One region of the Aminobacter sp. DSM 101952 genome, then DNA from elsewhere that is predicted to be linked to it. Evidence: riboswitches for the same ligand, from Rfam matches in the RefSeq annotation. Region 1 holds a riboswitch; each other region holds the start of a gene.
The links. A riboswitch is a leader RNA that binds a small molecule or an ion and turns the genes downstream of it on or off. The one in region 1 is predicted to bind cobalamin.
Positions count from the first base shown of each region.

Region 1 (7,804 bases):
CGATAGCTTGCCGCAATGAAGGAAAAACTCTCGCTTCCCACCGCCCGCCGCATCGCACTCGCGGCCCAGGGCTTCGCCGATCCGCGCCCGTCCGGCGCGATCACCCGACGTCACCTGCAGCGCGTGCTCGGCCGCACCGGCCTGCTGCAGATCGACTCGGTCAGCGCCGTCGTGCGCGCCCACTACATGCCGCTCTATTCGCGCCTCGGCCCCTACCCCATGGCGCTGCTCGACGACGCCATGCAGCCGAAAAAGCGCATGCTCTTCGAATACTGGGCGCATGAAGCCTCGCTGCTGCCGCTGGAGACCTTTCCGCTGCTGCGCTGGCGCATGGAGCGGGCGGACACCGAGATGTATTCGGGGCTGGCGAAGTTCGGCCGCGAGCAGGCTCCTTACATAGAAGGGATCTATCGCCAGGTGGTCGACCGCGGCCCGATCGCCGCCTCGGACATCGAGGGCGCCAAGGGTTCGGGCGGCTGGTGGGGCTGGAGCCTTGAGAAGCGCGCCTTCGAATGGCTGTTCTGGGCCGGCCGCATCACCACCCATTCCCGCCGCGGCTTCGAGCGTCTCTACGACCTGCCCGAGCGCGTGCTGCCGGCCGACATCTACAACAGCCCTGCCCTGCGGGCCGAAGATGCCCATCGCGAACTGTTGCGAATCTCCGCTCAGGCCCATGGCGTCGCGACCGGCATCTGCCTGCGCGACTATTTCCGCCTGTCGCCGGACGACATGAAGGGCCGGCTCGAAGAGCTGGTCGAGATGGGCGAACTGATTCCCGTGCGCGTCGAAGGCTGGAACAGGCAGGCCTATCTGCATGCCGAGGCCCGCATCCCTCGAAAAGTGCAAGCACGCGCCCTGCTCGCGCCCTTCGACCCGCTGGTGTTCGAGCGCACCCGCGCCGAGCAATTGTTCGACTTCCGCTACCGCATCGAGATCTACACGCCAGCGGACAAGCGCCAGTACGGCTACTACGTCCTGCCCTTCCTGCTCGGCGAACGCATCGTCGCCCGCATCGACCTCAAGGCCGACCGCCCGGCCGGCGTGCTGCGCGTCCACGCCGCCTATGCCGAGCCCTGCGCGCCGCCGGAAACAGCAGCCCAACTCTTTGAAGAACTCAAGCAGATGCGCGACTGGCTCGGCCTCGAACGCATCGAGGTCACGCCCGCCGGCGACCTCGGCCCGGCGCTGAGCGACATTGTTGGTCGCTCCATTGCGTTGACTCCACCCCGCGCGAAAGCCTAAATCGCCCACAGACGGTCCTTCGCCCGCAACGGCGGAGGCTAAGAGGGAATGCGGTGCGGCGCATATGCGCCAAAACCGCGGCTGTCCCCGCAACTGTGAGCGAAGAGCCAGACCCGAAGACCACTGGGATTTCCCGGGAAGGCGGGCGAAGGCGACGATCCGCAAGCCAGGAGACCTGCCGTCGCAGACATTGATCCGATCGCCTGGCGGGTGCCCCGGGCAGGGAGCCTGGATTTGGACTTCGACGACAACCTTCCGGTCGGAACTTCTGACGCATCCGGCGATGCAGCAGGCGCGCGCGCCTGCGACGTGACCATCCTCGTGTGCTCCTCCTGCCGTGACGAAACCGGTTCGGACGCCCATCCCCGCGCCGGAGAAAGACTTGCCGAATCCGCCCGTCGGGCAGCAGTCGGCCAAGGCATCACCGTCCGCACTGTCGAGTGCCTCGGCAATTGCAAGCGCCGCCTGAGTGCCGCCCTGCTCCGGGACGGCGCGTGGAGCTACGTCTTCGGCGATCTCAACGTTTCCTCCGGCGACGATCTCGTCACCGGCGCACAACTGTTCAGCACCTCAACCGACGGCCTGATCCCCTGGCGCGGCCGTCCCGACAGCCTCAAGCGCGGCCTCGTCGCGCGCATCCCTCCGCTTGCTCTCATCAAGGAAGACAAATGACCGCCTCCGTCGAACGCGTTCCCTGCACCGTCGTCACCGGCTTTCTCGGCGCCGGCAAGACCACGCTGCTCCGCAACATCCTCGAGAATTCCAAGGGCAAGCGCCTCGCCATCATCGTCAACGAGTTCGGCGATGTCGGCATCGACGGCGAAATTCTGAAGGGCTGCGGCATCGACGCCTGCCCGGAGGAAAACATCGTCGAGCTGGCAAATGGCTGCATCTGCTGCACCGTCGCCGATGATTTTGTCCCGGCCCTCGACCAGATTCTCGCGCGCACCCCAAAAGTCGACCACATCCTGATCGAGACTTCCGGCCTCGCGCTGCCGAAGCCTCTGGTCCAGGCCTTCCAGTGGCCGACGGTGAAGAGCCGCGTCACCGTCGACGGGGTCATCGCCGTGGTCGATGGCCCGGCTCTCGCCGAAGGCAAGGTCGCCTCCGACATGGAAGCGCTGGCCGCCCAACGCCAGGCCGATGATTCGCTCGATCACGACGACCCTGTCGAGGAGGTGTTCGAGGACCAGGTTGCCTGCGCCGACCTCATCATCCTGTCCAAGTCCGACCTTCTCGACGACGCCGGCCATGCCCGCGCCAGCGCCATCGTCAGCGAGCACCTCGCCCGCGCGGTCAAGATCGTGCCGTCGGCGCATGGCAAGGTCGACCCATCGGTGCTGCTCGGCCTCGGCCTCGCCGTCGAGGACGACATCGAGAACCGCAAGACCCACCACGACGGCGCCTTCGACCACGAGCACGACGATTTCGACACCTTCGTCATCGAGATTCCCTCGATCGCCAACCCCGACGAACTGGCCAAGCGCGTCGCCACGGCCGCCGAGGAAGAAAACGTGCTGCGCGTGAAGGGCTTTGTCGACGTCGGCGGCAAGCCGATGCGCCTGCTCGTCCAGGCCGTCGGCCCGCGCGTCAACCACTACTATGACCGCGCCTGGACCGCCGAGGACGACCGCCGCTCGCGCCTCGTCGTCATTGGCCTCAAGGGCCTCGACCGCCCGGCCATCGAGCGTATCCTGGTCGGCTAAAACGATGTCCCCTCACCCGACCTCCGCTGCGCTCGGTCGACCTCTCTCCAAACTGGAGCGGAGATCGCCGACGTCAGCGCGTGCCTCATCTCCCTGCCGGGGAGAAGGTCGCCCGAAGGGCTGGATGAGGGGGACATTTCGCGCGACCTCAAGCGAGGCGAGCTGATGCACATCCTCACCACCACCTCCGCCTCGCTCGACGACCTCATCGAGCCTGTGGACCTCGGGCAGAAGCCTGCGGATGTGGTGGCGCTGTCCTTCACCGACAGCGATCTGGCAGGCCTCGCCAACGCCTGGAAGGCGGGTGCAGCAAACCTGCCGTCGATGCGGCTCGCCAGCCTGCGCGACCTCCGGCACCCGATGTCGGTCGACCTGTGGATCGACAGCGTGGCTGCCCACGCCAGAGTCATCCTCGTCCGTATCCTCGGTGGTCACGACTGGTGGCGCTACGGCTGCGACCAGCTTGCTGCGGTGGCTCGCGAAAGAGGCATCGCGCTGGCGCTGCTGCCGGGCGAAAGCCATGACGAAGATCTCAGGCTGATCGAAGCCTCGACGCTGCCCCGCGCCGAACTCGATGCCCTGCTCGGCTATTTCCGCGAGGGCGGCCCGGAGAACATGAAGGCGCTGGTCGCGCGGCTGGCTGGGCTGGCGGGTGACAAGAGCATCATCGTAGCACCTGTGGCGATGCCGAAAGCGGGGTTTTATGATCCGGAGCGGGGCGTGATTGAAGCCCCCTTCTCCCCGTTCACGGGGAGAAGGTCCCGGCAGGGGGATGAGGGGCAAGCACCGACCTCTGGCAGCTTTGCGCAGCCCCTCAACCGCCCCTTCGGGGCACCTTCTCCCCGTGAACGGGGAGAAGGAAACGTCATCCCCATCCTCTTCTACCGTTCGATGCTGCTCGCCGCAGACGTCGCCCCCATCGACGCGCTGGTCGAAGCACTCAGGGCACACGGCCTGCGCCCCGTCCCGATCTTCGTCTCCAGCCTTAAGGACAAGGCGTCCCTCGCCTTCGTCGAGACCGCCCTCGCACAGCTCAACCCCGCGGCCATCGTCACCGCCACCGCCTTCGCCGCCGGCGCCGAGCCGGGCGCGGAAACGCTGTTCGACCGCGCCGGCGTGCCGGTGTTCCAGGTCATCGTCGCCACCACCCGCCGCGAGGCCTGGGAGGGCAGCCCGCGAGGTCTCGCGCCCGCCGACCTTGCCATGCATGTGGTGATGCCCGAACTCGACGGCCGCATCCTCGCCGGCGCCGTCTCCTTCAAGGCCGAGAGCGAGGTCGACCCCGCGCTCGGCTTCCGCGCCTTTGCCAACCGGCCCGAACCCGACCGCGTCGACCAGGTCGCCCGCCGCATCGCCGCGCATCTCAGGCTGCGCGAGACGCGGCCCGAAAACCGCAAGCTCGTGATCCTCATCCCCGACTACCCCAGCGCCCCTGGCCGGACGGGTTATGCCGTCGGCCTCGACGTTCCGAACAGCGTGCTCGCAATGCTGCACGACCTGAAGGACGCGGGCTATGCGGTTGAAGGGATTCCGGAATCACCGCGCGCACTGCTCGACCTGATCGAGGCAGGTGGGCATGGGCTGGCCCTGAATGACTATCTCGCGCTTTCCGCCGATCTGCCCACAGATGCAAGAAATGCGGTTGAGGCGGCGTGGGGAGAAGCAGCGCAGGAAGCTGTAATTGCGCTTTCGCGCCGCCCCTCATCCTCTGCCGGACCATCTCCCCGTCAGGACGGGGAGATGGAAGTCTGCCGCAACGCCAGCGAAGACAGCCTCAACGCTTACGCCCCCCTCTCCCCGTCCTTACGGGGAGAGGGTAAGGGTGAGGGGCAGCTCAACCTTTGCGAGGAGCAACGCCATTTCCCCTTCCGCGCTGCAACCTTCGGCAATGTCACCGTAGCCCTCGCCCCCGACCGTGGCCGCTCGGCCGATCGCCGCGCCGATTACCACGACCCGACGCTGCCGCCCCGCCATGCCTTGCTCGCCTTCGGCTTCTGGCTGCAGAAGTCGCTCGGCATCCACGCCATCGTCCATGTCGGCGCCCATGGCACGCTCGAATGGCTGCCGGGCAAGACAGTGGCGCTGAGCCAAAACTGCTTCCCCGAGATCGTCACCGGCTCGCTGCCGGTGGTCTATCCCTTCATCGTCTCCAATCCCGGCGAGGCAGCCCAGGCCAAGCGCCGCACCGCGGCCGTGACTCTTGGCCACCTGCCGCCGCCGCTCGCCAGCGCCGGGCTGGATGAAAACCAACACAAGCTCGAGCGGCTGGTCGACGAATACGCCCAGGCCGACGGCCTCGACCGCCGCCGCCGCGACCGGCTCGCGAAGCTGATCGTCGAGACGGCGTCGCAGACCGGCCTTGCCGCCGAGGCCGGCGTCGCCAACACCGACGCGCCCGACGAAGCGCTGCGCCGCATCGACGCCTGGCTCTGCGACCTCAAGGACTTCGCCATCAAGGACGGCCTGCACGTCTATGGCCGCACAGAAGAAAACGAGCCGGACCCAGCGCGCCGCGCCAGTGCCGAGGCCGAGCGGAAAAACCTGATCGCAGCGCTCGACGGCCGCCACGTCAAGGCTGGTCCCTCGGGCGCCCCGGCGCGCGGCCGCACCGACGTCCTGCCAACCGGGCGCAACCTGTTCACCTCCGACCCACGCACCATGCCGACGCCGACCGCCTTCGACCTCGGCAAGATGGCCTCCGACGAGATCATGCGCAGCTACCTGCAAAGCCATGGCGAATGGCCGCGCGCGCTGGTCATCGATCTTTGGGGCAGCGCGTCGCTGCGCACCGGCGGTGAGGAGATCGCACAAGGCCTGGCGCTGATGGGCTGCCGGCCACAATGGGACGCCGCGACCGGCCGCGTCACCGGCATCGAGGTGCTGCCGCCGGCAGCGCTCGGCCGCCCGCGCGTCGACGTCACCTGGCGCATCTCCGGCCTGTTCCGCGACATGTTCCCGACCCAGATCGCGCTGGTCGATGCCGCTGCCTGTGCTGTTGCCACCCGCGACGAGGACGATCATGACAACCCGCTCGCTGCCAGCACCCGCGCCGCGGGCAAGGTCGAGCCGCGCATTTTCGGCTCCTCCCCCGGCACCTATGGCGCTGGCCTCGAAGACCTTTTGTCCAGCGGCGACTGGCAGGCCCGCGAAGAGCTCGGCCGCGCCTATCTCGACGCCGCATCCCACGCCTATGGCGGCAGCGACGGCGAAGGCTTTTCCGCGCCCGGCGCATTCGCCGGCCGCATCGCCGAGGCTGACCTTCTCGTCCACACCGGCGACGACCCCGGCCGCGACATCCTCGAAGGCTCCGCCGACGTCGCCTTCATCGGCGGCTTTTCGGCGGCGGTGGCAGCACTCGGCAAGAACGCCGACGTCATCGTGCTCGACACATCGGACCCGCAAAAGCCGCGCCCGCGTTCGGTCACCGAGGCCGTCGGCCGCGTCGTCAGGGCACGCGCCACCAACGCCCGCTTCATCGCCGGCCAGATGCGCCACGGCCCGCGCGGCGCCTCCGAATTCGCCGAGACCGTCGACCGGCTGATCGGCTTCGCCGAAACCACCAACGCCATTCCGGGCGCGCTGATCGAGGCCGTCCACGACGCCTATGTCGGTGACGAAGCCGTCCGCGACTTCATGCTGCGCGAGAACCCGGCAGCGGCAAAGTTCATCGCCGAGCGTTTCGCCACTGCCCGCCGGCGTGGTCTGTGGCACCCGCTGCGCAATTCCATCGACGACGATCTCGTCGCCCTCATCGCCGAGGCTGAAGCGCGTGAGGTGGCGGCATGACAGGCTTTTCCCGTCGCGGTGCCTGTCCGGCGCTATCAGCCCCGATGCAGACCGGCGACGGCCTGCTCGTGCGGATCAATCCGCTCGTCGGAGAACTTACGCCCAACACCTTGATCGGACTCTGCGAATCGGCAGCTAGACATGGCAACGGCATCGTCGAGGTCACTGCACGCGGCAGTATCCAGATCAGAGGGCTGACGGAGGAGAGTGCCTGTCTGCTGGCCGAAGAAGTCGACACGCTGGGCATCGCGGTGCGTACCGCTGTGCCCGTCGACACGAGCCCGCTCGCTGGCATCGATCCCGAGGAAGTCGTTGATCCCGCGCCTCTCGCCGCAGGGATCCGCACCAGCATTGAGGCTGCTGGGCTCGCTTCGAGGCTCGGGCCAAAAGTGTCCGTTGTCGTTGATGGATGTGGCCAGATCAGGCTCGGCGCCATCATGGGCGATGTCAGGCTTGTCGCAGCGGATGCAGAACGCTGGCGCCTGTCGGTGGCTGGCGATGAGACCTCGACGCGTTTGGTCGGCGAGTTCGATGCGGATGCCGCCTGCCGCGCCACGCTCGACATGCTTCACGCAATTGCGGCGCTGGGTCGGCAAGGCCGCGCCCGTGACCTCAAACCGGAGGCCTTGCGCGCCGCCATAGCAGGATTTGAAGCCTCTCGTTCCTTCGCACCCCCCTCTGTCCTGCCGGACATCTCCCCCGCAAGGGGGGAGATTGGCAGCTCCGCTGGTAGCGCTCATCTTAAAGCGCTGCGTATGGGCGGAGACGGCGATGACAGCCTGATCTCCCCCCTTGCGGGGGAGATGTCCGGCAGGACAGAGGGGGGTGGGAAGGATCGCGACCTAAACGATCAGCCATCGCCAAAAGCAGCTGATTCAAATCATGAGCACTCCGCCGCAACCGATTCATCTCCCATCGGAATCTTCCCGCTAACCGGCGCCCGAATCGCCCTCGGCATCGCGCTACCCTTCGGCAGCGTCGATGCCCCAACCCTGACCAAATTCAGCCAGGCAGCGAAAGCCGCCGGCGCCACCGGCATCCGCCCAGCACCCGGCCGAACCCTCCTCGTC
Region 1 is NZ_LMCL01000001.1:204,163-211,966, forward strand. It holds gene ASC75_RS01000 (winged helix-turn-helix domain-containing protein) at 16-1,242, shown strand; cobalamin riboswitch at 1,238-1,440, shown strand; gene ASC75_RS01005 (DUF1636 family protein) at 1,552-1,914, shown strand; gene cobW (cobalamin biosynthesis protein CobW) at 1,911-2,948, shown strand; gene ASC75_RS01015 (cobaltochelatase subunit CobN) at 3,114-6,734, shown strand; partial or broken gene cobG (precorrin-3B synthase) at 6,779-7,804, shown strand, end outside.

Region 2 (7,804 bases), on a different contig from region 1:
GCGCCGAAGGCCGCGCCTGACGAAATGCCGAGCAGATGCGGATCGGCGAGCGGGTTGCGCGTCACCGACTGCAGCGCTGCGCCGACCAGCGCCAATGAGGCGCCGACGACCGCACCCAGGATGACGCGCGGGGCGCGGACGTCCCAGACGATGTTTTCGCGGCCGCTCGACCACACCGCCTCGACGCTTCCCGGAACCAGCTTGTTGGCGATGACGCCCCACACGGTCTCCAGCGGGATCGCCACCGGCCCGACGCCGACGGCCACGATCATGGCTATGACAAGCAGCACGGCCAGCCCGGGGATCAGGGCCGGCATGGCGTGGATCAGGACGTGCCGTGGTCCTGCGACGAGGTGGCGGTGCGACACGGGTCAGTCGGCCCGCATCGCGGCGGCGAGTCGCTTGATGGCGGCGATGTTGCGCGGCCCCGGCGTCGCCTCGTTGTATTCGAGCACGAAGAAGCGGTTGTTCTTCACTGCGTCGATGTCCTTGAAGGCCGGATTGGAGCGCATGAACTCGATCTTCTGCCCGGCGGTCACCTCGCCGTAGTTGACGATCACCACCATCTCCGGGTTTCGCTCGATGACCGGCTCCCAGCCGATCTCGACCCAGCTCGACTCGACGTCGTCGGCGATGTTCCTGCCGCCGGCAGCCTCGATGATCGCGGTCGGCATGGCGTAGCGGCCGGCAGTGAACGGCTTCTGCTCGCCGGAATCGTAGAGGAACACGCTGACCGGCTTGTCGAGCTTGGGCAGCGATGCCTGGAAGTCGGCGAGTTCCTTCTCGTAGCCCGATACCAATGCTTCGGCCTTCTCGCGCACGCCGAAGATGGCGCCGAGATTGTTGAGGTCGGCATACATGTCCTGAAGCGAGGACTTGTCCTTCTTCATGATGTGGATGCAGCTCTCGGTCAGCTCGTAGACAGCGACGTTGAAGGGCGCGAGCGTCTCCGGGGTGACGTCGCCGCCGACCTTCATGCCGTAGTTCCAGCCGGCGAAGAACAGGTCGGTGTCGACGCCGAGCAGCACTTCCTTGGTGACGTATTTGGGCGCGAGTTCGGGCAGTTCGCCGACGCCCTTGCGCAGCTCCTCGCTCAGCGTCTTCCAGCCGGAGATGCCGGAATAGCCGGCCATGTGGTCGCCGAGGCCGAGTGCCAGCATCATCTCGGTCAGATTGACGTCGTGCGAGACGGCGCGCTTGGGCGCGGCCTCGAAGGTCACGTCGCGGTTGCAGCTCTTGACGGTGACGGGGAAGCCACTGGCCATGGCTGAGGCGCAGGTGGCGAGCAGGGCGGCGGCGATGATGGGCAGGCGCATTTGGGCTCCTTGGGTTCTGTCAGCGTTCGAGATGGAATGAAAAGCGCGGGCGACCGGTGACGGGATGGTCGTCGAGGGTCGCGCCGACGGAAAAGCTCTGGCGGATGCGCTCGGGCGTCAGGATGTCGGCCGGTGCACCGCAGGCGACAGCGCGACCGGCGTCCATCACCAGCACCCGGTCGGCATGGGCCGAGGCGAGCGCGAGGTCGTGGAGCGAGACGATGACGGTGCAGCCGAGATTGCCAAGCAGTTCCAGGACCTCGAGCTGGTGGCGGATATCGAGATGGTTGGTCGGCTCGTCGAGGATCAAAAGGTCCGGCCGCTGCACCAAGGCGCGTCCGATCATCACGCGCTGCTTCTCGCCGCCGGACAGCGAGTTGAAGTCGCGCGCGGCGAGCGCGGTCAGACCGAGCAGGTCAAGGGCTGCCTCGACGTGGTCGTAGTCGTCGTCGCCGGTGCCGAAGCTGGTCACATGCGGGGTCAGCCCGAGTTCGACGATCTCGGCGACCGTCAGGCCGAAGTCGGAGGCGCTTTCCTGCAGCACGGTGGCGATGCGGCGGGCGCAGTCACGCGGCTTCATCTTCCAGATGTCGGTGCCGTCGAGCCGGACGGTTCCTGAAATCGGCTTGTGGTAGCGGTAGAGGCAGCGCAAAAGGCTCGACTTACCGGCACCGTTGGGGCCGACGATTGCAAGCATTTCGCCGGGGGCGACCGCAAGAGACACCGGTTCGAGGATGGGCCTGGAGGCGCGGGGCCCCCAGCTGACGCCATCGAGCTCGAGCAGTGCCGGGGTCGTGCCTACGAGGCGGCTAGCGGCGTGGACGCGATCGAGCATGTCCTCTCTCCGCAGTCAGGCGGAGGTGGCAGAACGATCCGGTGAGCGCGCCGGTACGGAAAAAGGCAGTCGCAACCATCATCATCTCCGCGGCACACCCCGGCCGGTTGAGTTAATCGGATGATGGCAGGTCTCCTGGCTTGCGGGTTTCTGCGCCTCGGAGCCTTCCCGGCCTTCCGGCCAGTGGCATTTTCCGATTTGCTATCCGCTCACAGTTGCGGGGGCAGCCACGGTTTCGCGTCGAGACGTCTTACCGTGTTCCCATTTAATCCGCTGCCCGAGTCAGGCAGCAGGAACCATCGGAGATGTGGCTACAGCAGTGGCGGATTGCTGACAATCGCTAAAGCGTCATGCCGCCTGCTGAATTGCGTCACGGCGGTCGAGCGCGAAGGAAAACAGCGCGACGCCGAAGGCCGTGAGCGCGATTGCGGCGCCAACGAGAGGCAGGTCGGCATAGCTGACGCCCATCGAGATCGCGGCGCCGCCCGCCCAGGCGCCGGCGGCGTTGCCGGCGTTGAAGGCGCCCTGGTTGAGCGTCGCGGCGAGGTTCGGTGCTTCCGAGGCGGTTTCGACGACGCGCATCTGCATCGGCGGTACGATGACGAAGGTCATCACGCCCCAGAGGAAGATGAGCAGGATTGCAGCTGGTGCCGAATAGCCGAGCTGGGCGAGGGCGACATGGATCGCAGCCATCACCACCAGCGCGCCGATGGCGGTCGGCATCAGCTTCCAGTCGGCCAGCTTGCCGCCGATGATGTTGCCGATGGTCATGCCGCCGCCGAAGAGGAGCAGGATCCAGGTGACCGACGCAACCGACACGCCGGTGACGTCGGTCAGGATCGGCTTGATGTAGGTGAAGACGGCAAACAGGCTGCCCGAGGCGAGCGCCGAGATGATCATGGCGAGCCAGACCTGCAGCTTGCCGAGCACCTTGACCTCGCTGGCCACGCCACCCTTGCCGGGAGGGGCGACGCCCGCCGGCACCAGCCAGGCGATGGCGGCGACCGAGATCAGGCCGATGACGACGACGGCGAAGAAGGTCATGCGCCAGCCGAACGCCTCGCCGAGTGCGGTGCCGCCGGGCACGCCGAGGATGTTGGCGAGCGTCAGGCCGGCAAACATCAGGGCAATGGCGCTGGCGCGCTTGTTGGCGGGAACCAGGCTCGCCGCCACCACCGAGCCAATGCCGAAAAAGGCGCCGTGGCCGAAGGCGGTGATGACGCGGGCGATCATCAGCGTCCAGTAGGTGGGGGCGATGGCACAGAGCAGGTTCCCGAGCACGAACATCATGGCGAGCCCGATCAGCACCGGCTTGCGCGGCAGTTTCGCCGTGCCCACCGCAATGATCGGCGCGCCGATAACGACGCCGAGTGCGTAGCCGGTGACGAGCAGGCCGGCGGCGGGGATCGATACGCCGAGGTCGGCGGCGACCTCCGGCAACAGGCCCATGATCACGAACTCGGTGGTGCCGATGCAAAAGGATGCAACGGCCAGGGCGATGATTGGCAAGGGCATGGGACGGCTCGGGAAATGCTGAAACGATTTAATCCCACATTTTCCTGATGTCGGCTGCGGCGCAAGCGATGTTGGTGCATTGCAGCAATGCGTGGCGCGCATGGCAGCCATTCGGCAACAGCAAGCCGGCTTACATCAGGATTGCTGGTCAGGTCGCGGCGAAGGAACTTGTAGAGCGGCTCGACGGCCGAATTGTCCGCTTGCGCGGCGGGCCAACACCGCCTTCGCAGGCCGGAAATAAAAAGGGGCGCCGAGGCGCCCCTTCCGTTGTCCATGCCCACAGAACTCAGTTCTGCTTCGGCAGCTTGTAGGCGACCACGTAGTCGCCGCGGTCGGGCGACTGGCGTGCGCCGCCGGCGGAGATGACCACATACTGCGTTCCGGTCTCGTGGGAGACGAAGGTCATCGGCGTCGACTGGGCGCCCACGGGCAGCCGGCCCTTCCACAATTCCTCGCCGGTCGTGACGTCCATCGCGCGCAGGTAGTAGTCCTGCGTGCCGGCGTAGAAGACGAGGCCGCCCGAGGTGGCGACGGGGCCACCGAGCGTCGGCATGCCGATCGGGATCTGCATCCCGGTCTTCATGCCGAGGGGGCCGGTGTCCTCGAGGGTGCCGGCCGGGACCTGCCAGACCAATTGCCGCGTTTCGAGGTCGACGGCGCTGATCGTGCCGTAGGGCGGCTGGTGGCAGGGAACGCCGAGCGGCGACATGAAGCCGTTCTTCAGCGCGCCGTAGGGCGTGCCTTTCTGCTGCGACAGGCCGTCATGGGCTGCCGAACCGCCATAGTTGTCGGCCTCCTCGCGGGCGATGAGCTGCACGAACTGCGGCATGCGGATGTCGTTGACGATCAGGAGGCCACGGGCCTCGTCGATCGCGGCACTGCCCCAGTTCATGCCGCCATAATAGCCGGGGTAGATCAGGCTGCGGTCGGTCCTCGGCGGCGTGAACTCGCCGTCGTAGCGCAGCTTCTTGAACTCGATGCGGCAGTAGAGCTGGTCGTAGGGCGTCGCACCCCACATCCGTGCCTCGGTGAACGGCTCGGTGCCGATCGAAGGCATGCCGACCGAGTAAGGCTGGGTCGGAGCGGTCCAGTCGCCCTCCATCGCGCCCTGCGGTACCGGGCGTTCCTCGACTTCGGCGATCGGCTTGCCGTCGCGGCGGTCGAGCATGAAGATCTGGCCGCGCTTGGTCAGCTGGATCAGGGCAGGGGTCTTGCCGCCCTTGCCGTCGGGCACGTCGTAGAGTGCCGGCTGCGCGGGAACGTCATAGTCCCAGATGTCGTGGTGCACGGTCTGGAACTTCCAGCGCTCCTTGCCGGTGTCCATGTCGAGGGCGACGACCGCGGCCGAATATTCCTCGGCCGCCTTGCTGCGGTGGGCGCCCCAGAAATCGGGCGTCGCGTTGCCGGTCGGCAGGTAGACGAGGCCGAGCGCTTCGTCATAGGCCGGCGTCGACCAGACATTCGGCGTGCCGCGCGTGTAGCTCTCGCCTTCCGGCGGCAGCTTGGTGATCGCCGGGTTGCCGAGGTCCCAGGCCCAGACCAGCTCGCCGGTGCGGGCCGAGAAGGCACGGACGGCGCCCGAAGGCTCGCCGGTCTCGACATTGTCCCAGACCCAGCCGCCGACCATGATCAGGTCGCGCATGACGGTGGGGGCCGACGTCTGGAAGTAGAAGCCGTCCTTGATCTCGCCCATGCCCTGCTTGAGATCGACGATGCCGCCATTGCCGAAGTCCTGGCACAGTTCGCCGGTCTTGGCGTCGAGCTGGATCAGGCGGGCGTCGATGGTGGTCATGACGATGCGGGCGGCACAGGCGTTCGATGCCGGTGCAGCGGGAACCGCGGGTGCTGCCGCGATGACGCTCGTCGGTGCCAGCGGGTCGGCGGGAGCGGAGGCTTCCGCCTGGACCGGAGCCGGGCCCGGCTCATAGTAGCTCACGCCGCGGCAGCGCTGCCACAGCGGCGACTTGGCCTTGGGATCGTATTTCCACTTCACGTCGCCCGTGTCCGGGTTCAGCGCGTGAACGATGTTGTTGGGCGAGCAGGTGTAGAGCGTGTCGCCGACGAAGAGTGGCGTGCTCTGGTCCTGTGCCGAGCCCTGCGGGGTGTCGCCATGGCGGAAGGTCCAGGCGACCTCGAGCTGGTTGACGTTGTCGCGGTTGATCTGGTCGATCGGGGCATAGCGCGTGCCGGCCGGCGTGCGGCCGTAGTAGCGCCAGTCGGTGGCGCTGGCGGCTGCCGGCGGCACTGTCGGCGCGGGCTCAGCCTTGGCAAACGCGTTCCGCGTCACGCCGTGCGGGGTAAAGGCGTAGAACGCCGTCGCGGCCAGCGCCACGGCGAGCAGGCCGGCGAGCGCGAAGGGCGTGCGCTTGCCGGTGCTGGCCGGAAACAGCGGAGCGAGCAGCAGTGCGGGAATGGCGATGACGGCAGGCGCCACGAGGCGCGGCACGAGCGGCCAGAATTCGAGGCCGGATTCCCAGATCGCCCAGGCGACCGTCGCCAGGAACACGATGGCGTAGAGCCAGAGGCCGGACTTGCGGCGCATGATGTAGAGGATGCCGGAGGCGATGACGCCGAGGCCGGCGAGGGTGTAGTACCAGGAGCCGCCCAGGCCGATCAACTGGACGCCGCCATAAACGAGCGGCGCGCCGATGACGACCATGAGCAGGCCGAAGAGAACCAGGAGCCAGCCGCCGCTGCCTCCGCTTGTCCGTTGTTCTGCCATTTGTGGTTACCTGCGAAGATTATCAGACGTTTCGACTTCGCCCGAATTGGCGATGCCGGTTGCGATCGCTCCTGCAGGTCTTGCGCTTACGAGTCCTCGCCCGCCCGCCGCGCTTTTGTTGCTGCAAGAATCTGATCGTACCCTAATAGATAATATGTTATCTTTCTTGGATGTCCAACCGGTCTTCGGCGCGCGGCAATTTCGGCAAGTACGTCACCTCGGTCGCTCGGCTGTGGCGGCGCGCGGCCGACCGGGCGCTCGACGATTGCGGGCTGTCGCATGCCACCGCCATGCCGCTGGCGACGCTGTCGCGGCTGGGCGACAATATCCGCCAGGGCGTGATTGCCGACCATCTCGGCTTCGAAGGACCGTCGCTGGTGCGCATCGTCGACATCCTTGAGGCCGACGGGCTGATCGTGCGCGTCGGCGATCCCGGCGACCGCCGTGCCAAGATCCTGTCGCTCACCGATGCCGGGCGTGCCCGCGTGATCGAGATCGAGCGGATCTTTGGGCGCCTGCGCGCCGATCTTCTGGCCGGCGAGGACGAGCGCGAGCTGGAAATCGCCGTCAACATGCTCGAAAGGCTCGAGGCGCGGCTGTCGGCGGCCGAGCCGGACGAGGACTGAGCGCGTCGTCGGGCGTTGCAAAGCAGGGGCGGCCTCTCGACTTGCCCTTGGGCCGCGGCAGAAATTGCTACCTCAAGGCTGCTGCGATGCTCCCGTCCTACGCAACGCTGATTACCCCCGTCTCTGGCAACTCACTTACCGCAATCTGCGCTATGGCCAAGACGCCTCACGCTGATAGGTTTCGGCCTTCAGTCACCCAAAGAGGCGAATTCCATGACCAGCCAGATCGACAAGGCCAAGGCCTTCCATGCCCTGCACGTGAAGGGCGACCCGGTGGTTCTCTACAACATCTGGGATCCGGGCAGTGCCAACATCGTCGCCAAGGCTGGCGCCAAGGCGATCGCCACGGGCAGCTGGCCGGTGGCTGCCGCCTTCGGCTTCGCCGACGGCGAGAAGATCCCGCTGGACCTGGCGCTCTACAACATGCGCCGCATCGTCGCCGCCACCGAGCTGCCGGTCACGATGGATCTCGAGGGCGGCTATGGCGTCGAGCCGGAGGCGGTCGCCGCGACTGTGACGCGGGCGCTGGCGGAAGGCGTGGTCGGCTTCAACTTCGAAGACCAGATCGTCGGCGGCAGTGGCCTGCACGACATCGCCGCCCAGGTAAAGCGCATCGCTGCGGCGGCCGACGCCGTCAAGGCCTCTGGCATTGCCGCCTTCATCAATGCCCGCACCGACATCTTCCTGAAGGCCAAGCCCGACGAACACAGCGACGCGCTGGTCGATGCCGCGATCGAACGGGCCGGGGCATACGCAAAGGCCGGCGCGCACGGCTTCTTCGCGCCCGGCC
Region 2 is NZ_LMCL01000009.1:54,383-62,186, forward strand. It holds gene ASC75_RS09325 (iron ABC transporter permease) at 1-317, opposite strand, end outside; gene ASC75_RS09330 (ABC transporter substrate-binding protein) at 372-1,316, opposite strand; gene ASC75_RS09335 (ABC transporter ATP-binding protein) at 1,336-2,151, opposite strand; cobalamin riboswitch at 2,259-2,467, opposite strand; gene ASC75_RS09340 (MFS transporter) at 2,500-3,666, opposite strand; gene ASC75_RS09345 (membrane-bound PQQ-dependent dehydrogenase, glucose/quinate/shikimate family) at 3,953-6,388, opposite strand; gene ASC75_RS09350 (MarR family transcriptional regulator) at 6,559-7,014, shown strand; gene ASC75_RS09355 (isocitrate lyase/phosphoenolpyruvate mutase family protein) at 7,228-7,804, shown strand, end outside.
Region 2: it holds a riboswitch for cobalamin, as region 1 does, so the genes downstream of both, ASC75_RS09335 (ABC transporter ATP-binding protein) here and ASC75_RS01005 (DUF1636 family protein) in region 1, are expected to answer to the same signal.

Region 3 (7,804 bases), on a different contig from region 1:
GTCTTCGACGAAGTCGATCTCGCCCTTGTCGATCAGGCTGTCGACGAGCCTGTCGACGAAACTCTGGATCATCGTGCGCTGGCGGGCGATGAAGGCCGGCGTGAACTCGCGGAACACCTGCCTGCGCAGCCGGTCATGCACCGGGCCGTCGCTGTCGAGCATGGAGAACTGGACGAAGCGCTGGTGATGCGGCATGTCGAGCCAGTTCTGCAGGCGCTTCTGCTCGGTGATCTCTTCCTCGGACATGAAGAATTCGGGCGAGCGCACCATCGAGATGTCGCGGGCGATGCCAGCAACATCGTCGAAGCGCGTCACCAGCCACATGTCGAAATCGGCGAAGAACTGCGGCTCGCCCTTGTCGCGCAGCGCGGCATAGGCGGGATAGGGGTTCTGGGCGAAGGTGGCCGACAAGGGCTCGAAAGCCGTGCCGTGTTCGCTTGCCTTCGGGGTAGCGGTCATCCGACGCTCCAGTCATGGATTTTCGGCAGCATGGAGGCCGCCACCATCCAGTCTAACGGCAATGGCGGCGAGATGAATGCATGCCACTCGCACGATGCTGGATAAAACTCGCATCGCGATTTGCAAACAGGTACAGTAGGCGAAACCCTCCGACGGCGACGCCTGCGCAAAAATGACCAACGGGACAGACGAAAGCAATTCGATCTTCTTCCACACGCCGGGCCGGCATGCGGATGCCTTTCCCTACAAGATCCTTGTCGCCGGCCGCACGCATTTCGGCCATCGCGACGGCCTCGTCACCAGGCGCTTCCACCACCATACGCTGATCTGCACGCTGTCCGGCCAGGGCCTGATCGAGACCGGCGGCAGCCGGGCGGCGGCCGGGCCCCGCACCATCGCCTGGCTCGACACGTCGATGTCATATGCCCATGGCTGCTACCCCGATGCCGACCACTGGCGCTATCTCTGGATGAGCATCGAGGGCCATGGGCTCGACGCCGTGTTCTCGTTCCTCCGTGTTGCCGGCAACCCGCTGTTTGCGACACAAGGCGAGGGCGTCGCTGCCGGCTTCGAGCGTGCCATCCAGAACCTCGCCCGGCGCGGGCAGACGACCGACGCCATTTCGAGCGCCGTCGTCGCCCGGCTTGTCGAAACGCTCGTCGCCGAACGCGGCGAGCAGGACAGCTCGGAAGATCGCGGCGAACGCGTGCTGCGGGTGATGCGCGAGGTGCGCGCCGACATCGCGCGCAACTGGCCCATCGAGGAACTGGCCGCGATCTCCAACCTCAGCGCCTCGCAACTGCACCGGCAGTTCAAGCAAAAGACCGGCACGACGCCGATGGACTGGATCCGCCACGAGCGCATGAACCTGGCCAAGCGCCTGCTGATCGCAGCCGACATCAAGATCGCTGCCGTAGCGCTAAGCTGCGGCTATGCCGATCCCTATCATTTCAGCCGCGACTTCCGCCGCATCGCCGGCCAGTCGCCAAGCGAGTTCAGGCGGGCGCAGGGGCAATAGCGGCTCGACGACGATCGCTGGCCCAGTGCCTGCCCCGTCGACATGCCACTTCGTTTCGGGCAGGCTGCGGACCTCGCCCCACCAGCACGAGCGCACCGACATGACGTCCAAGCCAGCGGTCTACGAATTCAACGCGGCCATCGTGCGCGAGCCGGCTCGGTCGGTTGTCAACGGCCTGCGCGCCGACGACCGCGGCAACCCGACCTATGACGGCGTCAAGGCCGAGCATGCGGCCTATGTCGCGACGATGCGCGCCGCAGGCGTGGAGGTGACGGCGCTGCCGGCGCTTGAGGCGTTTCCCGATTCGATCTTCGTCGAGGACCCGGCGCTGGTGTTTCCCGAAGGGGCGATCCTGCTTCGGCCCGGCGCCGAGACGCGCGTCAGGGAAACCGTCGAGATCGCACCCACGCTGAAGGCCATGTTCGGCACCGTGGTCGACCTGCCCACGCCCGGCTATGCCGATGGCGGCGACGTGCTGACGACGCCGAGAAGCGTGATGATCGGGCTGTCGGCCCGCACCGACCGGGCTGGTGCCGAAGGGCTGATCGCCAGCCTCGACCGGCTCGGGCGCAAGGGCGAGATCGTGCAGACGCCGGAAGGCGTGCTGCATTTCAAGAGCGACTGTTCACTGCTCGACGGCGAGACCATGCTGTCGACGAAGCGGCTTGCGCGCTCGGGCGTGTTCAAGGGTTTCCGCGAGGTGCTCATCCCCGAGGGCGAGGAGCCGGCGGCCAACGCGCTGCGCGTCAACGACGTGGTGATGGTCGGGGCGGATTACCCCCGGACCATCGCGATGCTTGACAAGCTCGGCTACCAGGTGGTCGCGCTCAAGACCACCGAGATCGGCAAGATCGACGCCGGCCTGTCGTGCATGTCGCTGCGCTGGCACCGCGGCCAACGCCTTTGATCGGCATGCCGTCCCTGAGCGTCGGCAAGTATTGGTCAAGCTTCGTGACAATGTAGGGATCGCGACAACGGACCGGGCGGTTTGCGACAATCGCAACCGACGAGACGTCCGACAGCAACAGATCAATTGACAAGGCTTCCGCCGGCTGTCTAGTCTCGACCCCGGAATCGGTTCCACCGAAAGGTGGATGAAAAGGGAACACGGTGAGGCCGAAGGCCAAATCCGCGACTGCCCCCGCAACTGTAACCGTTGAGCCTCTTCCATCATGCCACTGAACGCATTCGTGCGTTCGGGAAGGCGGAAGAAGGCTATGACACGGAAGTCAGGAGACCTGCCCGTTCCGGTCACCCATGCTTGTCCACGGGGTGTGGTCAGGCGCGGTCGCCCGTGGCGGTGACATTGAAAAGTGTTGCCGCATGCGGAAGGCCGCCGGGTCGATCTTGTCCCAATGTCTGCCTGCCGACCTGTCTTGCCTGCGGTTTGGAACCGGGTGCGATGCCTGTCGCGCCCACCGAACCATTTGGGGGCAGAATTGCAGAGACTCATCCTCGCCACCAGCGCCGTCGCGCTGGTCATTCCGACGCAAACCCACGCGCAGCAGTCGCCGTCGCGCGACGACGTGACCGTGCTTCGACCGCTGGTGGTGTCGACGCCGCTGCGGCGCGAGACGGCGCTCGTCCGCTCGACGTCGTCGGTCACCGTCATCGACGAGGAGGAGCTCCGGACATCGGCGGCCGCCGACCTGCCGTCGCTGCTCAAGCGCTACGCCGGCGTGTCGATCATCGGCTATGGCGGCCAGGGCTCGGCCTCGAACGTCTCCCTGCGCGGTATGTCGGCCGGGCAGACTCTGGTGCTGGTCAACGGCATCCGCACCGCCTCGGCAACCAGCGGCACCAGCTCGATCTTCAACATTCCCCTTGCCTCGATCGAACGAATCGAGATCGCCAAGGGGCCGCACTCGGCCCAGTATGGCGCCGACGCGATCGGCGGCGTCGTCAACATCATCACCAGGCAAGGTGGCCAGTGCGCCGACGGCCGCAGTGCCTGCGCCAGCATCACCACCGGCGTCACATACCCATGGGGCGGCTATGTCTCGGGCGATGTGCGCGGCCGCAGCGAAGGAGGCGTCGACTACTCCGTCGGCGGCAGCATTCTCGGCACGCGCGGCTACGACTTCACCACGCCGCTGGCCTGGGGCCACGAGCCCGACGATGACGGCTTCCTGCAGGGCTCGCTGAATTTTTCGCTGGCCAAGGAATTCGACTGGGGCAGGCTTTATGCCGACGGCCTGTTCGCACGCGGCCGTTCGCAATATGACGACACCTTCCCGTCCAGCAATGAAGTCGACACCGACACGTTTGCCGGCAAGGCAGGTGCGCGGCTGAAGCACTCCGACAGTTGGTCCTCGACTGTCGAGCTGTCCAGCAGCCTGGACAGTTCGACCAACTTCCGTGACGGGGTTCCGGGCGACAGCAGGTTCGACACCAAGCGCTACGGCATCTTCGCCTCGACCGAAAAGACCTTCGAGACCGGCGATGCCCGCCATGTCGTGACCGGCGGGGCCGAGGCCTATCGCGAACAGGTCGATACCACCGTCGATTTCGACGTCACCTCGCGCGGTCTCGGGGCGGTGTTCGGACAATATTCGGTCGAATATGGCGCGCTGACCATCGACAGCGGGCTGCGCTACGATCACAACGAGCAGTTCGGCGGTGCCACCACCTACAATATCGGTGCCAGCTTCGAGATCGTGCCCGATCTCGTCGCCCGGGCCTCCTACGGCACCGGCTTCCGCGCCCCGACCTTCAACGACCTCTATTATCCCGGCTATTCGAACCCGAATTTGAAGCCGGAGACATCCCGGTCCTACGAACTTGGCGTCAACTGGCGGCCTACCGACAGCACGACGCTCGACGTCGCCTTCTACCAGACGTGGCTGAGCGACGCGATCGCCTCCAACCCGCCCACCTACGTCCCCTTCAACGTTGCGCGCGCCAAGGTGACGGGCGTCGAGGCATCGCTGTCGCACGAGTTCGGCGACCGCTGGAGCGGCAAGGCATCGATCGACTACCGCTCGCCCAGGAACGAGGACAACGGCCGCTACATTCCCTATCGCGACCGCTTCAAGGCGACTGCCGAGCTGGGTTTTGCCGCGACCGACAGCCTGGACCTGACCGCCAGGCTGCTCTACGGCGCAGCGCGCTACGCCGACGCTGCGAACACAGTAAAACTGCCCGACTACGTGACGGTGGATTTTGCCGCCAACTACACATTTGATGCGCAGTCGAGCCTGAAATTCTCGGTCGAGAACCTGTTCGACGAGCAGTATTCGACCGTCACCAACTATCGCGCGCCGGGCCGGACCTTCAGCCTGAGCTTCACGCGCGTGTTCTGATGGGAGCCAGCATGCCGACCGATCGCTTCCGCATCCCCCGCCGTCGAGCGTGGCTGCTCGTGCTGGCGGGGGCCATATCCAGCACCGCTGCCCCGGCCATCGCCGCGCCGCCGAAACGCGTCGTCTCGATGAATGTCTGCACCGATCAGCTGGCCATGCTGGTGGCGGCGGAGGGCCAATTGCACTCCGTCTCATATCTGGCGCGAGACCCCGAGACGTCGGTGCTCGCCGGGCGCGCCAAGGGCCTCGTCGTCAACCATGGCCTCGCCGAGGAGGTCTTCCTGATGCAGCCCGACCTTGTGCTTGCGGGTGCCTACACGACGCGGTCGACCGTTGCCCTGTTGCGGCGCCTCGGCACGCGCGTCGAGGAATTCGCACCCGACAATTCCATCGCCGAGATCAGGGCGAACATCGTCCGCATGGGCGAGGTGCTGGAGCGGCGTGAGCGGGCGGCGGACCTGGTCGCGGAACTGGACAATGGGGTGGCTGAACTGGCCGCCCGGCCGGCCTCGGGAAAGACGGTCGCGACCTACTATGCCAACAGCTACACGTCGGGCGCGGGCACCCTGGTCGGCGACATCGTCAGGCTCTCGGGCCTCGTCAATGTCGCCGACGAGTTGGGCCTGAGCGGCACGGCCCGTCTGCCGCTCGAGATGCTGGTGCTGGCCCAGCCCGATCTCGTCGCCGGCGGCGGCGAAAGCTACGATGCACCGGCGCTGGCACAGGAGAATTTCGTTCACCCGGCATACCGGGCGATTGCTGCGCAAGGCAGCACCGTGCCGGTTCCGGCGCGCTACACCATCTGCGGCGCGCCATTCACGCTCGAGGCCGCGCGCCTGATGCGCGACGCCGCCGACGGCAAGGGTGGCGTCCAATGAGCGACACCTCTCGCTACGGCCTGGTGCTGGGGGCGCTTGCCGCGCTCACCACGATCCTGTTCCTGCTTTCGCTGACCGTCGGTCCGGCAGCGCTTGGTTTCAGCGACAGCATCGCCGCACTGTTTTCCGACAAGGCCGGCGCCATCGAACTGATCATGGGCGAGATCCGCCTGCCGCGCGCGCTGCTCGGCCTGATGGTCGGGGCGACGCTCGGCCTCTCCGGTGCCGCGCTGCAGGGCTATTTGCGCAATCCGCTGGCCGAGCCGGGGCTGATCGGCGTCAGCGCCTCGGCCTCGCTGGGCGCGGTCATCGCCATCTATTCCGGGCTGGCGGCGATCTTCCCGCTCGCCTTGCCGCTGTCGGCGCTGGCCGCCGCGGTGCTGGCCGTCGTCGTCGTTCAAGCTCTCGCCGGCCTGCGCGGCAGCACCCTGACCATCATCCTGGCCGGCGTGGCGGTGTCGAGCTTTGCCGGCGCGATGACCTCGCTGGCGCTCAACCTGTCGCCCAATCCGTTCGCCGCGCTCGAAATCATGTTCTGGATGCTCGGATCGCTGACCGACCGGTCGATGGCGCATGTCTGGCTGGCCCTGCCGTTCATGCTCGCGGGCTGGCTGATGCTGGCGATGCTGGGCCGGGCGCTGGATGCGCTGACCCTCGGCAACGAGACGGCGGCAAGCATGGGGATCGACATGCGGAGGGTGCAGTTTCTTGCCGTCTTCGGCACGGCATCGGCGGTCGGCGCGGCGACGGCCGTGGCCGGCGCCATCGGCTTTGTCGGCCTCGTCGTGCCGCACATGCTTCGTCCCCTGGTCGGGGCACGGCCGTCGCGACTCCTGCCGGCAAGCGCTCTCGGCGGCGCCTGCATGCTGCTGGCCGCCGACATCCTGGTTCGGGTCATCGCACCCGAGCGCGACCTCAAGCTCGGCGTGCTGACCGCCATCGTCGGTGCGCCGTTCTTCCTCTGGCTGGTCTACCGCACGAGAAGGAAGCTCGCGTGATGCTGCTCGACGTTCAAAATCTCAAGGCATCGCTGGGCAAGCGGCAGGTGCTCAACGGCATTTCCTTCTCCGTGATGCCGGGCGAGTTCATCGGCCTGATCGGGCCCAACGGCGCTGGCAAGTCGACCTTGCTGCGGGCACTGCTGGGGCTCATTCCCTCGCAAGGAGCCGTGGCCCTGGGGACGCTCGACGCCACCCATGTCGGCGCCAGGGAGCGCGCACTCCATATGGCCTATGTCGCGCAGGAGCGCGAGATCGCCTGGGCGGTTCCGGTCGAGATACTGGTGTCGCTCGGCCGCTCGCCACACCGGCCGGAGTTTGCGGCGCTCACCGCCACCGACCGCGCCGCCGTCGAACGGGCGATGCAGCGGATGGAGGTGGACGGGTTCCGCGAGCGGGCGGCGACCGAACTGTCGGGCGGAGAGAAGGCGCGCGTCCTGATCGCCCGGGCGCTGGCCCAGGAAACGCCGCTGCTGATTGCAGACGAGCCGACGGCAGGCCTCGACCCGTCGCACCAGATCACGCTGATGCGCCTGTTCGCCGAGCTTGCGGCGAGCGAACGCAGCGTCGTCGCCTCGCTGCACGATCTCGGACTTGCAGCGCGCTGGTGCACCCGCCTGCTGCTCATCGACGGCGGCCGGATCGTCGCCGACGGACCACCTGCCGACGTGCTCACCGCCGAGGCGCTGCGCACCGTCTACGGTGTCGAGGCCTTTTTCGGCGAGAGCGCGGGCGGGCTGGTGGTGCAGCCACTCGATCTCGTCGCCGAAACCGGAGTTTTGCCATGACCCACCTGGAGCAGCTGCTGCGCCATCACCTGCTTGACTGGCGAAGCGGATGGAGCATGGGCACGTTCGGCGCCATCGCCGAGTTCCATCAGGATGACGGCGAGATCGCGGTGATCGACGACCGCCAACTCCTGACCCGGGCAACGCGGCGCGGCGGCATCCGCCTGGAACGCAGCATAATGGCCGGGTTGGTGCCCGTCGCCTACGAGACGCTGAGCCCGAGGCGGCATCGCTGGAGCCAGGCGCTGGCGCTGTGCCTGCCCGATGCCAAGGCCCGGCGCAGCGGCCGATCGGTGCTGACCGAGATCGGACCGGACGACCACGCGATCCGCGGCATCGACCGGACCGGCATCCTGTTCGA
Region 3 is NZ_LMCL01000035.1:174,019-181,822, reverse strand. It holds gene ASC75_RS24915 (cytochrome P450) at 1-459, opposite strand, end outside; gene ASC75_RS24910 (AraC family transcriptional regulator) at 632-1,477, shown strand; gene ASC75_RS24905 (arginine deiminase family protein) at 1,578-2,384, shown strand; cobalamin riboswitch at 2,536-2,738, shown strand; gene ASC75_RS24900 (TonB-dependent receptor) at 3,004-4,779, shown strand; gene ASC75_RS24895 (ABC transporter substrate-binding protein) at 4,791-5,657, shown strand; gene ASC75_RS24890 (iron ABC transporter permease) at 5,654-6,655, shown strand; gene ASC75_RS24885 (ABC transporter ATP-binding protein) at 6,652-7,443, shown strand; gene ASC75_RS24880 (hypothetical protein) at 7,440-7,804, shown strand, end outside.
Region 3: it holds a riboswitch for cobalamin, as region 1 does, so the genes downstream of both, ASC75_RS24900 (TonB-dependent receptor) here and ASC75_RS01005 (DUF1636 family protein) in region 1, are expected to answer to the same signal.